2 regions of the Sporosarcina sp. FSL K6-1508 genome follow, and region 1 is predicted to be linked to the other one. Evidence: riboswitches for the same ligand, from Rfam matches in the RefSeq annotation. Region 1 holds a riboswitch; the other holds the start of a gene.
The links. Region 1 has a riboswitch for S-adenosylmethionine ahead of MKZ11_RS04405 (cyclase family protein). Riboswitches for the same ligand answer to the same signal wherever they lie in the genome.
Positions count from the first base shown of each region.

Region 2: it holds a riboswitch for S-adenosylmethionine, as region 1 does, so the genes downstream of both, metK (methionine adenosyltransferase) here and MKZ11_RS04405 (cyclase family protein) in region 1, are expected to answer to the same signal.

Region 1 is NZ_JBBOXF010000001.1:945,685-951,629, forward strand. Features, by position in the region: gene ureG (urease accessory protein UreG) at 1-449, shown strand, start outside; gene MKZ11_RS04390 (urease accessory protein UreD) at 442-1,248, shown strand; gene MKZ11_RS04395 (hypothetical protein) at 1,298-1,690, opposite strand; gene MKZ11_RS04400 (acyl-CoA thioesterase) at 1,780-2,256, shown strand; SAM riboswitch class I at 2,418-2,532, shown strand; gene MKZ11_RS04405 (cyclase family protein) at 2,649-3,389, shown strand; gene MKZ11_RS04410 (5-methyltetrahydropteroyltriglutamate--homocysteine S-methyltransferase) at 3,412-4,524, shown strand; gene MKZ11_RS04415 (immunoglobulin-like domain-containing protein) at 4,572-5,051, opposite strand; gene MKZ11_RS04420 (hypothetical protein) at 5,244-5,945, shown strand, end outside.
Region 2 is NZ_JBBOXF010000001.1:2,012,302-2,018,246, reverse strand. Features, by position in the region: gene MKZ11_RS10165 (IS4 family transposase) at 534-1,649, opposite strand; gene metK (methionine adenosyltransferase) at 2,710-3,906, opposite strand; SAM riboswitch class I at 4,098-4,215, opposite strand; gene pckA (phosphoenolpyruvate carboxykinase (ATP)) at 4,398-5,945, shown strand, end outside.

The DNA.
Region 1 (5,945 bases):
TAGGCGTTGAAACGGGAGGTTGTCCGCATACGGCAATCCGCGAAGATGCATCTATGAACTTTGCAGCAATCGATGAACTGAAAAACCGCTTTGAAGACCTTGATATTATTTTCGTGGAAAGCGGCGGCGACAACTTGTCTGCTACATTTAGCCCCGAGCTTGTCGACGGTTATATTTATGTCATCGACGTTGCAGAAGGTCAGGATATTCCAAGAAAAGGCGGACCTGCTTTGACGCGTTCTGATCTTTTATTGATCAATAAAACGGACCTTGCGCCGTACGTTGGCGTTGATCTTGAATTAATGGATAGCGACGCAAAAAAAATGCGTAACGGAAGACCATACATTTTCACAGATGTGAGAACACAGAAAAACGTCGACAAAGTTATTACTTGGATCAAGCACAATATGCTCTTAGAAGGTGCGGGATCCGCTGGTTCAAATGCATAATCTATCCCGTGCGATTCATCATGGAAAACTTGATTTAGAGTTTGAATTGAGAAGGGGTTATACGCGAATGCCCCATGTTTTCCAGCAGCCTCCATTGAAGGCGAGTCGGGAATTGTACGAAGGGAAAGACCCAAAAGCGACCGTCTACATAATGGAATCATCTGGCGGGATGGTCGCAGGGGATCGGAATGACATTACAGTTAAGCTTGCACCGGATAGCAGTGCAAGGTTGGTTCAGCAGTCTGCTTTAAAAATCTATCCATCGTATACTGGAGATATTTGTGTACAGAGAATTGACGTCGAGCTCGGGGAACGGGCACGTCTTGAATGGATGCCGGAAGTGATCATTCCGTTTGTAGATGCGAAGTTCCGCAGCGATACGACAATTCGGGTGGCCCGTGATGCAACTGTGTTATGGGGAGAGATCATTGCTCCAGGACGTGAGAAACGCGGAGAAATTTTCGATTATCTATCGTTCCAATCGAATTTCAAGATTTTTGTCGAGGAAGAATTAGTTGCTTTCGACTCCCTTCATTTCTCGCCGAAAGAAACCGCACTCGGTGACATCGGTATACTTGAAGGGGCGATGTATATCGGTTCGATCTGGCTCGTATCGCCAAAAGCCGCAGACGTCGATGTCCGTGCTTTACAGGAAACACTGCGAGTCGAAGAAGGCTTGAAAGCTGGTATGACAAGGCTTGAAGGAAATGCAATCCATTGCAGATGGCTAGCGACCGATCAGTGGACGATGCAGGAAGAAATAAAACGTGTATACGCGCTGTTGGCAGAAATAGTTTAAGAGGACACCCCGACAGTGGGGTGTCCTCTTTGGACTGTGGGATTTTAACTTACTTCCGCGAGTCATTCTTATGTTGTTTTTTTATTAAAAAATCCATAAACCAGAAATAAAAGAACATGGAACCAACTAGGACAACGGCAATATAAATGTATTGCAGGAAAGCGGGAATATTATAGTGCTTTAGGAAACTCCCTGAGAATAGCATAAGTACTGTTAATGCCGCGATGAGTAAAATCATACCGACTACATAAGTAATTGTCGTACTCAAGGGCGTTGTACGAAGAGTCTTAATAATGGAATCTCGGGACTTCAAAGACCTTATCAGAAGGTAGAAAAACAAAACTAGTGTTAGATATTGTTTTGCTGTGAAAATTGTAATGAGTCCAAGCAATATGATGAACCAAGTAATTTTTTCATAATTTTTATCGATAAATTTTAACATTAATATTCCTCCCGTATGTGTATACTATATATACGAGACGAGTATTGGAAAAGATTCCTTTATTCATAAACAGCGAGGGAGAGATTTACATGCAAGAAAAAAGACCAATGAGCCAATCCCGTACAATCCAGACGAAACTGGTGTTGCCGCCGGATACAAACCACTTACAAACAATTTTCGGAGGGCAAGTCCTTGCATACATCGATGAGATTGCTGCTATCACGGCCATGAAACATTCGAAGACAGCAGTCGTTACAGCCTCAATTGATTCCGTCGATTTCTTGTCCTCCGCACGCGTTGGTGACGTATTGGAACTCGAAGCAATTGTCAGCTCAACAGGCCGTACATCGATGGAAGTATTTGTTTCTGTCCATTCAATGAATTTACTGACCGGCGTAACGAAACTGACGACTGAATCCTTCCTGACGATGGTCGCCATGGATGAACACAACAAACCAATTGCTGTCCCGGGTATTTTCCCGGAAACAGAGGCGGAAAAAAGCTTGTATGAAACAGGCCCTGCACGGCGGGAGCATCGGAAGCTGCGGAGTGAGATGAAACATTAATACGTAGTTTTGAAAAAGTCCGCCTACTGAGGTGGGCTTTTTATTTTACCTCGATCATCTAAAAACAGTTAAAATAGTATAATCAAAATATTTTATATTTTCCTTGTTGACATTCTATTCAAAGGCATGTATTGTACTATCTAACAACTAAATACGTAATTTTCTTATCCAGAGAGGTGGAGGGACTGGCCCTTTGATACCTCAGCAACAGACTTTTTTAAGTACTGTGCTAATTCCAGAAGCTTAAGTGTAATGCTTATAGCTTGGAGATAAGAAGAGCAAATAGCGAATACGCCAAAACCTCTTCTTGAAATTTAGAAGGGGTTTTTTATTTGTCTCTCTCTCTGGAAATGGTTGTTGCAAAATAAATCAATTGAGGGGGGGAGATTTAAATTTCAACTGAATTAATTAATGCAATTACGTTTTTGAAAGAGAAAGAATGGATTGATTTGACGCATACGTTTGGTCCTGATTCACCACATTTTTCAGCATTTGATACGGCGGAGTTTACGACATTATTTGACCACGACGATGGATTTTTCGCACAAAGTTTTAAATTTGCTGGTCAGTATGGTACTCATATTGATGCACCTATCCATTTCGTACGTGACACAAGATACTTGGATGAGTTGGGTTTGAAGGAATTGATATTACCGCTTGTGGTCATCGACAAATCGAAAGAGTCACATACAAATCATGACTTTACGTTAACTGTCGAAGATATTTTAACTTTTGAAGAACAGCATGGAGTAATAGAGAAAGAAACATTCGTCGCTTTACGAACGGATTGGAGCAAACGTTGGCCGGACCACGAGGCGTTTAACAATAAAGATGCCGAAGGAAATAACCGTATCCCTGGTTGGGGACTGGATGCTTTGAAGTTTTTATTTGAAGAAAGAAAAGTGAAAGCGATTGGTCATGAGACTTTCGATACGGATTCGGCCATCGACTTTCAAAAGAATAACGCTCTTTTAGGCGAATACTATGTGCTCGAACAAGACGCTTATCAAATCGAATTATTAACGAATCTGGATAAAGTTCCAGCAACAGGCGCAGTCATTTTTAATATTGTTCCGAAGCCGGAAAAAGCATCCGGATTCCCGGTAAGATCATTCGCCATATTACCCCACTAAAAATAGAAAGAAGGAATTTACTATGACAAATCAATCGACGATACTAACAAAAGCACCATTCAGGGCGGATCACGTTGGAAGCCTATTGCGACCGGATAATTTACACAAAGTGCGAAAGGAATTCAAAGAAGGCATAGTCACTGCACAACAATTACGTGAAGTTGAAACAAAGGAAATCAAACGGATTGTCGATAAGCAACTTGAAGTTGGCCTGGAGCTTGTAACGGACGGCGAATTCAGACGTACGTGGTGGCATTTAGACTTCTTGGAGCATCTGAATGGTATTGAAGGGTTTGTGCCGGAAAAAGGTTACACATTTGACGGTGTGGAAACGGAACGATATAACGTTCGGAATACAGGCAAAGTATCATTTAACCCTGATCATCCTTTCATCAAGGACTTTGTGGAGTTTAATGAAATCGTTGGCGGCCGTGCTGTTGCAAAACAAACGATTCCGAGCCCGAATCAACTCTTTAATAGCGGGATTCGTGATGAAACGATTTATCCGGACATTGAAGAATTTGCGAACGATGTTATACAGGCATACAAAGACGCACTGAAAGCATTTTACGAAGCGGGCGTACGCTACTTGCAACTGGACGATGTTTACATTGCGGGTCTTTCAGCACCGAATATCCCGTTTAACGATGGAGCCTATTCAAGAGAACAACTAATCGACTTGGCACTACGCGTCATTAATGGCGTTTTGGAAGATAAACCTGAAGATCTTTTTGTAACAACACACCTATGTCGCGGAAACTACCAATCGACGTGGGCGTTTGAAGGAAGCTATGCACTGATTGCACCAACGTTGCTTGCAAAAGAAAAAGTGGATGGCTTCTTCCTAGAATATGACGACGAACGTTCAGGAGACTTTAAACCGTTGGATCATGTTCCAAATGGTGGAGCAAAAGTTGTACTTGGTGTTGTTACATCGAAAAATGGAGAAGTGGAAGACAAAGATGCTGTTATAGCGCGCATTCAAGAAGCGGCACAATACGTGCCACTTGAACAGCTGTGCTTGAGCCCACAATGCGGATTTGCTTCAACGCATCACGGTAATAAGCTGACAGAAGAACAGCAATGGGAGAAATTGAAATTCATTGTGGACGTGGCGAAGGAAGTTTGGGGTTAAACTGATAAACCGGAACAAGGCTCATATGCTTTGTTCCGGTTTATTTCTTATTTCACCGAAAACGGCACGGCAACGGATAGTTCGTGCATTTGCTCGTCTGTTGAAATAAATGATTTCACAAGACGGTATTCACCTGGAATCAGTGTCACGCCGAGCGCATCGACCGAAAAAGTCTGGCGTGCTTCACTGCCGGCTGACAACACATTTCCATAGTCTTTGAAGGAAGGATTCTTTAAGAATACGGCATCTGAATACGTAATAATATGCCACTGGCCATCTTTATTTACTTCTATATGATAAAAATCGCCCAACTGGTAATCGGATGAACTGTAATTTTGCACAAGCGTTTTAATGATGGGAGGCGAACCGATGAATGAGTCTTCGTCCAATACTAGTGATAAACCTTCTTCTGATGAAAACATTTCCTGGTCGGGCACGGGATCGGGAAGTGTAGAAACGGCAGGTTCATTCCCGCAGGCGGATAGGAATAGTAGAAGAACAATGGCAATTGACAGCATTTTTTTCATGATGGACACACCTCATCTTCTAGCATATACCTTTAAGGGTGGATAAACCTTGATTGAAATCAATAAATAGCTGTGGACAAGTACCTATGCGAGAAAAAATTACTTAATTGTTATCCACATGTGGGTAAAATATTATGTGTAAATGAAACTTCATCCACTTATTTTCGTATAACAGAGAAAGGGGTGGAGTCAATGAGGCAGGATATACACGAACGGCAAATGGAATTGACGATGATACGAACTGAACGCAACCGGGTGAAGAGACGTCTTGAGGATGCAGAGGTGAAACTTAAAGACGCGATTGTACAACGTGATGACTTGCATAAAAAACTGACAAAAGAACAACAGGATGTAGTGAAGCTTGGCAAGTTTTCTTTTATGAATAAAATAAGTGAGTGGACAGGCAAATGGGATGAAAAAATGGAGAAGGAGATTTCAGAAGCAGCGGATGCGGAGCTCCATTACAATGAAGCAGAAAAAATGGTGAAGGACTTGGAAGCGGAAGCGGTCCGACTGCGCGATAAGATGAAAAATCCGGACTTTACCTATATCGATGAAGAGTGGGCGGACTTTCTGAAGGAGAAAGAGACGTGGATTCGATACAATGACACAATTGCAAATGGTACGCTACAAAAAATAGCGGATGACAGGGTAAGACTGCGTTCAATGCTGCGTGAAATTGACGAAGCCCGCGATGCCGGCAACAAAGCAAATCGGGCACTCGATGCGGCGCTCGATAAGCTTGGATCGGCAGAAGGAATGTCGATGTGGGACACGTTTCTTGGCGGTGGATTGCTGGTGTCCGCCCTGAAATACTCTGAGATTAATAGCTCCGATGATCTTGTTCACCGCGCGCAGCGTGCCCTTCGTCATTTCGAGACGGAATTGATGGAT
Region 2 (5,945 bases), 1.1 Mb from region 1:
CGATAAGCCAGAAAGGAGAACACTTTCAGTCTTATCGCTCCGGCTACCACGAAGTCGCGCCTTCGCTGGATGGTCTATATCGAGAAATCGCATTTCGTTTTCGGGGGTGAGGCCTACAACCCGGAGTGCCATAAATCGATTGAATGTGATCAACGAATGTCCCAATACAGGAGGAATGAATTAGAATTCCTGCTAATGCCGCTTCGGTGCTTTGTGGATGCCTCCCGCGATAAGCCGGAAAGGAGAGCACTTTCAGTCTTATCGCTCCGGCTACCACGAAGTCGCGCCTTCGCTGGACGGTCTATTTGAGAAAGTGTATTTCATTAGCTGTGATGAAATCTGCAACCCAGAGTGCGTCTTTCTTGACTATAATTATATATGTTGAACCACTAGTGTTGCATAAATAATGATTTAAAATTCTTACTATTTATTTTTACGGCGATGAGCCAAAAAGATATACACTCCAATAAAGGTGGTCCGTCCATTTGGTTTTTATTTACAATTAGACATTTGCGGCAACGACAGTTTAGTTGTTACGGGACTGCTGTCCCTTTGATTTTACGAATCCAAATATGTGCAGGTTTCCAAAGAGAAGCCTTTAAATAGCGACTAATTTTCAAGATTTTATGTTTACTCCGTGTCTTTATTTGCACCAACACATTCAAGCAATATACGATGAGTGCGATATATACCTGATTATGAATGGCCCATTCGCTTTGACCATAGAACTTTTTGATGTTCAAATGTTGTTTGATCCATTTAAAAAACAGTTCAATTGCCCAGCGTGATTTGTACATCTCGGAGATTTCGTCTGCACTCAGGTCAAACCGATTGGTGATGAGTTGTAGTTCATTCCCTTTCGAGTCTATTACTTTGAGTAAGCGAAAGATGTTTTCAGCACGATTTTGAGTTGTACCAATCAACACCGCTTGATCCGATAATACCGTTGTGCCTTCTGGCAATTGGAAGTCTTCACATTCATGGATTACTGCATTTTTACGTAGTCTGGATAAGAAAAAGTAGCCGTCATCTGTCATGCGATCGAAACGTTCGTAATCTAAATATCCACGGTCGAAAACATACATGCATTCCTTGTCATCAACCATGACTTCAAGCTGATTACGATCATGTTCATTCGCTGTTGTAAGCACAGCTTTTTCAGGATAGGACGTTCCTTTTTCCATAAACACAAGACGTAAATGAAGCTTTACCCCAGCTTTCGTTTTGCGGAATTTAGCCCATCGGTGATTGGTTAAATTGAGTGGCAATGTGCTCGAATCAATGATTTTTAAAGGCATAGTGATTTTGGCATAATTTGTTTTTTGATGAATTTGCGCGACTAAATCAAGAAAAAGTTGTTGAAATAGCACGGGATTCATTCCATTGAGCCTGCGGGATAATTGAGAAACGCTTATAGAATCAAGGTTTGTGCTGACTTGAAGATGTTTATTAAAAAGACAATCACTCAGCGCGTGCAGACTTTCCGTTTCATGAAGCTGTGCAAAAAGCAGTAATTTTAAGAATGAATCTGTCGTAAGTTTCTTCGTATAAGCATCTAATCTCATTGTTTTCACGTTTTCTTCAACTAATTGAATATTAATAGGTGAAAACCATTGTCCAAATGAAGTTTTTCGTGTAATCTTGTCCATGAGTAGTTCCTTTTTTAGTGGATTTGGACGGGTTACCACCTGACTTTATCCATTATAAAGGAATTTTTTTATGCAGAAAATAAAGTTAGTGAACATTTCGGGAACTTTTTATATTGAATATATTTTAATGCAACACTAGTGATGTTGAACAAATGAATCCGGTGTAAAAACTGAGCGAAGGCGCCTATTCGATGCCAGTTGCTGTCACAATTCGAAGGACGTGAATTGTGTCAGTAACTGGACACCGGGTAGCCGAAGCCATAAGACTGGCGGTGAAGCTGCTTGGCTTAGGGGAAGCCACTGAAAAAGTTCTTTTTTTGTAAAGACCTAGTTGATTGTAGTGGAGAGCGGCGACTCCAGCGGGAACAGCGCGAGCTGAAGACCCCGCAGGAACGTAGTGACGAGGAGGCTGAAGCCGTGCCCGCGGAAAGCGTCCGCTCGGAAAGGAAATCAACGGGATTGAAGGAAATCGTACTTTTTCAGTACCCTCGCTTATGGCGGGAGGCTACCCCTAGCGCCGTAGCGGTTCAATGAAATTCTTTATTTCAATATATAGTATCGAATAGTAATCACCTTATAATCTCGGAATATACATCTCAAAATCACATTTCTCTCAATAATGAACACTCTAGCGCAGGCGCGGCAAAGGCGTCGCCGAAGCCGTAAGACTGGATGCGAAGCCGCTAATCCAGGCTTATGGCGAAAGGCTTCCCCTTTGCCGCCAAGCGTTCTACAATCCACGCCTTGAATTACAACTCTCTCATTGGTGAGCGCCACAACAGATTCAATGGGCTTCTTTAATTCAACATATATAATATACAATCAAATTCATAATGTTTCATTAATTATATAAATTAAAGTATAGAATACGCTATATAAACTGGGTGTAGGCATCCCCTAGCGCCGAATTGGGTTTGAAGGAAATCTTTTATTCACTAATATTTAGAATGACAGTGCATCAATTATTTGCACCAAACAAAGTAATCTTATAAAAACTGCTTCTAACAAAAAGACGCTGAAAGACAAGGCAAATTCCCTCGCTTCCAGCGTTTATACTAACTTATTGTCCCGCTTGTTCTTTCAATGCAGCAGCTCTATCTGTCTGTTCCCACGGCAAATCAATGTCTGTGCGACCGAAGTGACCGTATGCAGCTGTTTGTTTATAAATTGGACGGCGTAGGTCTAGCATTTTGATGATGCCAGCTGGACGAAGGTCAAACAGTCCACGCGTTAGCTCAACAAGTTTACTTTCTTCGACAGTACCTGTCCCAAATGTATCAATAGAAATCGAAACGGGTTGAGCGACACCGATTGCATAAGCAAGTTGGACTTCACAACGGTCTGCAAGTCCTGCAGCGACGATGTTCTTCGCAACATAACGAGCCGCGTAAGAAGCAGAACGGTCGACTTTCGTCGCATCTTTCCCAGAAAATGCACCGCCTCCATGACGGGCATAACCGCCATATGTGTCAACAATAATCTTGCGACCTGTAAGACCCGCATCCCCTTGAGGGCCCCCTATTACGAAACGGCCAGTCGGGTTAATAAAGTACTTCGTGTCTTCATCAATCAGATTTTCTGGTACAACCGGATTAATGACGTATTCCTTAATATCACGCTGAATTTGTTCAAGAGTCGTTTCTGGGTGATGCTGTGCTGAAATAACAATTGTATCGATTCGTACGGGCGTATTCGTTTCATCATATTCAATCGTCACTTGCGTTTTACCATCCGGACGCAAGTACGTAAGCGTTTCGTCTTTACGTACTTCTGCAAGACGACGTGAAAGTTTATGCGCTAAACTGATAGGTAACGGCATCAGTTCGGGTGTTTCATTACATGCGTAACCGAACATCAGGCCTTGGTCACCTGCTCCAATATCTTCAAGTTCGTCCTCTGTCATTGAACCTTCTCGCGCTTCAAGTGCTTGGTCCACGCCCGCAGCAATATCGGCAGATTGTTCGTCAATGGCAGTTAGGACTGCAGATGTTTCCCAATCAAAACCGTATTTGGCACGCACATAACCAATTCCTTTAACAGTTTCCCGAACAACTTTTGGAATATCAACATATGTGGATGTTGTAATTTCTCCAGCAACAAGGACTAGGCCTGTTGTGATTGTCGTTTCACATGCAACGCGTGCATTCGGATCCTCTTCTAGAATCGCGTCTAGAATCGCGTCCGAAATTTGGTCGCACATTTTGTCTGGATGCCCTTCAGTTACCGATTCTGAAGTAAATAGTCGGCGGTTAGTCATTTCGTTTCCTCCTTATATCCTACGAGATTGATACGGTACTCATATGTCCCATGTAGAGTCTTTCCATATGTGGAATAGACTACAAGCCATTTCGAGCTCTATACACGAGGATTAAGGGCGATATCATATAAAAAGCCCTTCGCTCACGTAATAATACATGAGGAAAGGCATGATTTCAAAAGCACCTTTCACTCTTATCATACAAGGACTGTGCCTTGCTACAGGTTTGGCACCTTCGCGCAGACCAATTGTCATTGCAGGTTGCCGGGTTTCATAGGGCCTGACCCCTCCACCAGCTCGGGATAAGAGTATCCGTTCAACTATATATGCTACGAAATAACTTCGTGCATGTCAAATCTTTTTGCCTAATTTGCAACTAAATGCTTGAGGTTTGAATTAGTATAGTTTATTATTCTTAATGTGTTATACTATTTAAGAAATGTGATGACACCCAATTATATGGGACTATACGCAAAGGACGGTACATAATTATGATATCTGCGAAAATTAGCGACGACCTTAACAAACTTCTTTCTGGTGAAAATGTAAAAGTTCAACTTTCAGTTCCACAGCTTGTTGAAAAAGCGATCTCACGAGGTGAAGCCCAACTGACTTCAGATGGAGCAGTTACGGCTCAGACAGGAAAGTATACAGGTCGTTCTCCTAAAGATAAATATATTGTCGAGGAAGCGTCCTCCAAAGACAAAATCGATTGGGGCAGCGTCAATCGTCCAATCTCTTCCCAAAACTTCGATTCACTATATAATAAAGTGATTAATCATTTGAAAACAAAAGATGAGCTGTTCGTCTTTAACGGTTTCGCTGGTGCAGATCCTGCTTCACGTCTTTCCATACGCGTCGTGAATGAATTTGCATGGCATAACCTGTTTGTTCACCAGCTGTTTATCCGTCCGACAGAAGAAGAGCTAGCAACACACGAAGCACAATTTACAATCGTATCGGCTCCTTCATTTAAAGCGAATCCTGCAATAGACGGCACGAATTCTGAGACATTCATTATTGTCTCAATGGAAAAACGTATTGTTCTTATCGGCGGAACTGAATATGCCGGCGAAATGAAAAAGTCAATCTTCTCTATTATGAACTACTTACTTCCTGAACAAGATATCATGCCGATGCACTGTTCTGCAAACGTCGGGGAAGATGGAGATGTTGCATTATTCTTTGGTCTCTCTGGAACAGGCAAAACAACGCTTTCTGCAGATGCTAACCGTAAATTGGTCGGCGACGATGAACATGGCTGGTCTGATACTGGTGTATTCAATATCGAAGGCGGCTGCTATGCAAAATGTATTAATTTATCTCAAGAAAAAGAACCTGAAATTTTCGGCGCAATTCGTTTCGGATCCGTTTTAGAAAACGTTGTCGTTGATCCCGATACGCGCATTCCCGATTATGACGATGGCACATTGACAGAAAACACACGTGCAGCATATCCGATTCAGGCAATCGATAATATCGTCGATCCTTCTGTAGCAGGTCATCCGAAAACAATCATTTTCTTGACGGCAGATGCATTCGGCGTACTGCCTCCAATTTCTAAGTTAACGAAAGAGCAGGCGATGTATCACTTCCTAAGCGGTTTCACTTCTAAACTTGCTGGAACTGAGCGCGGAGTCACTTCACCTGAAGCCACTTTCTCAACTTGTTTCGGATCACCTTTCCTTCCACTTCCAGCGACAGTATACGCTGAGATGCTCGGGAAGAAAATCGATGAGCATGGTGCACAGGTCTTCCTTGTTAACACAGGCTGGACTGGCGGCGTCTATGGCGTCGGTAAACGTATGGATCTCAAATATACACGTGCAATGGTACGCGCAGCACTTGCAGGTAAATTGAACGATATTGAAACAGAAACGAACGGCGTATTCGGCCTTGAAATGCCAACATCCATTGAAGGCGTTCCAACAGAAGTGTTGAACCCGCGCAATGCATGGGCAGACGGTGATGCTTACGATGTAAAAGCAAACGAATTGGCAAACATGTTCCGTGAAAACTTCAAGAAATTCGGTACAGTT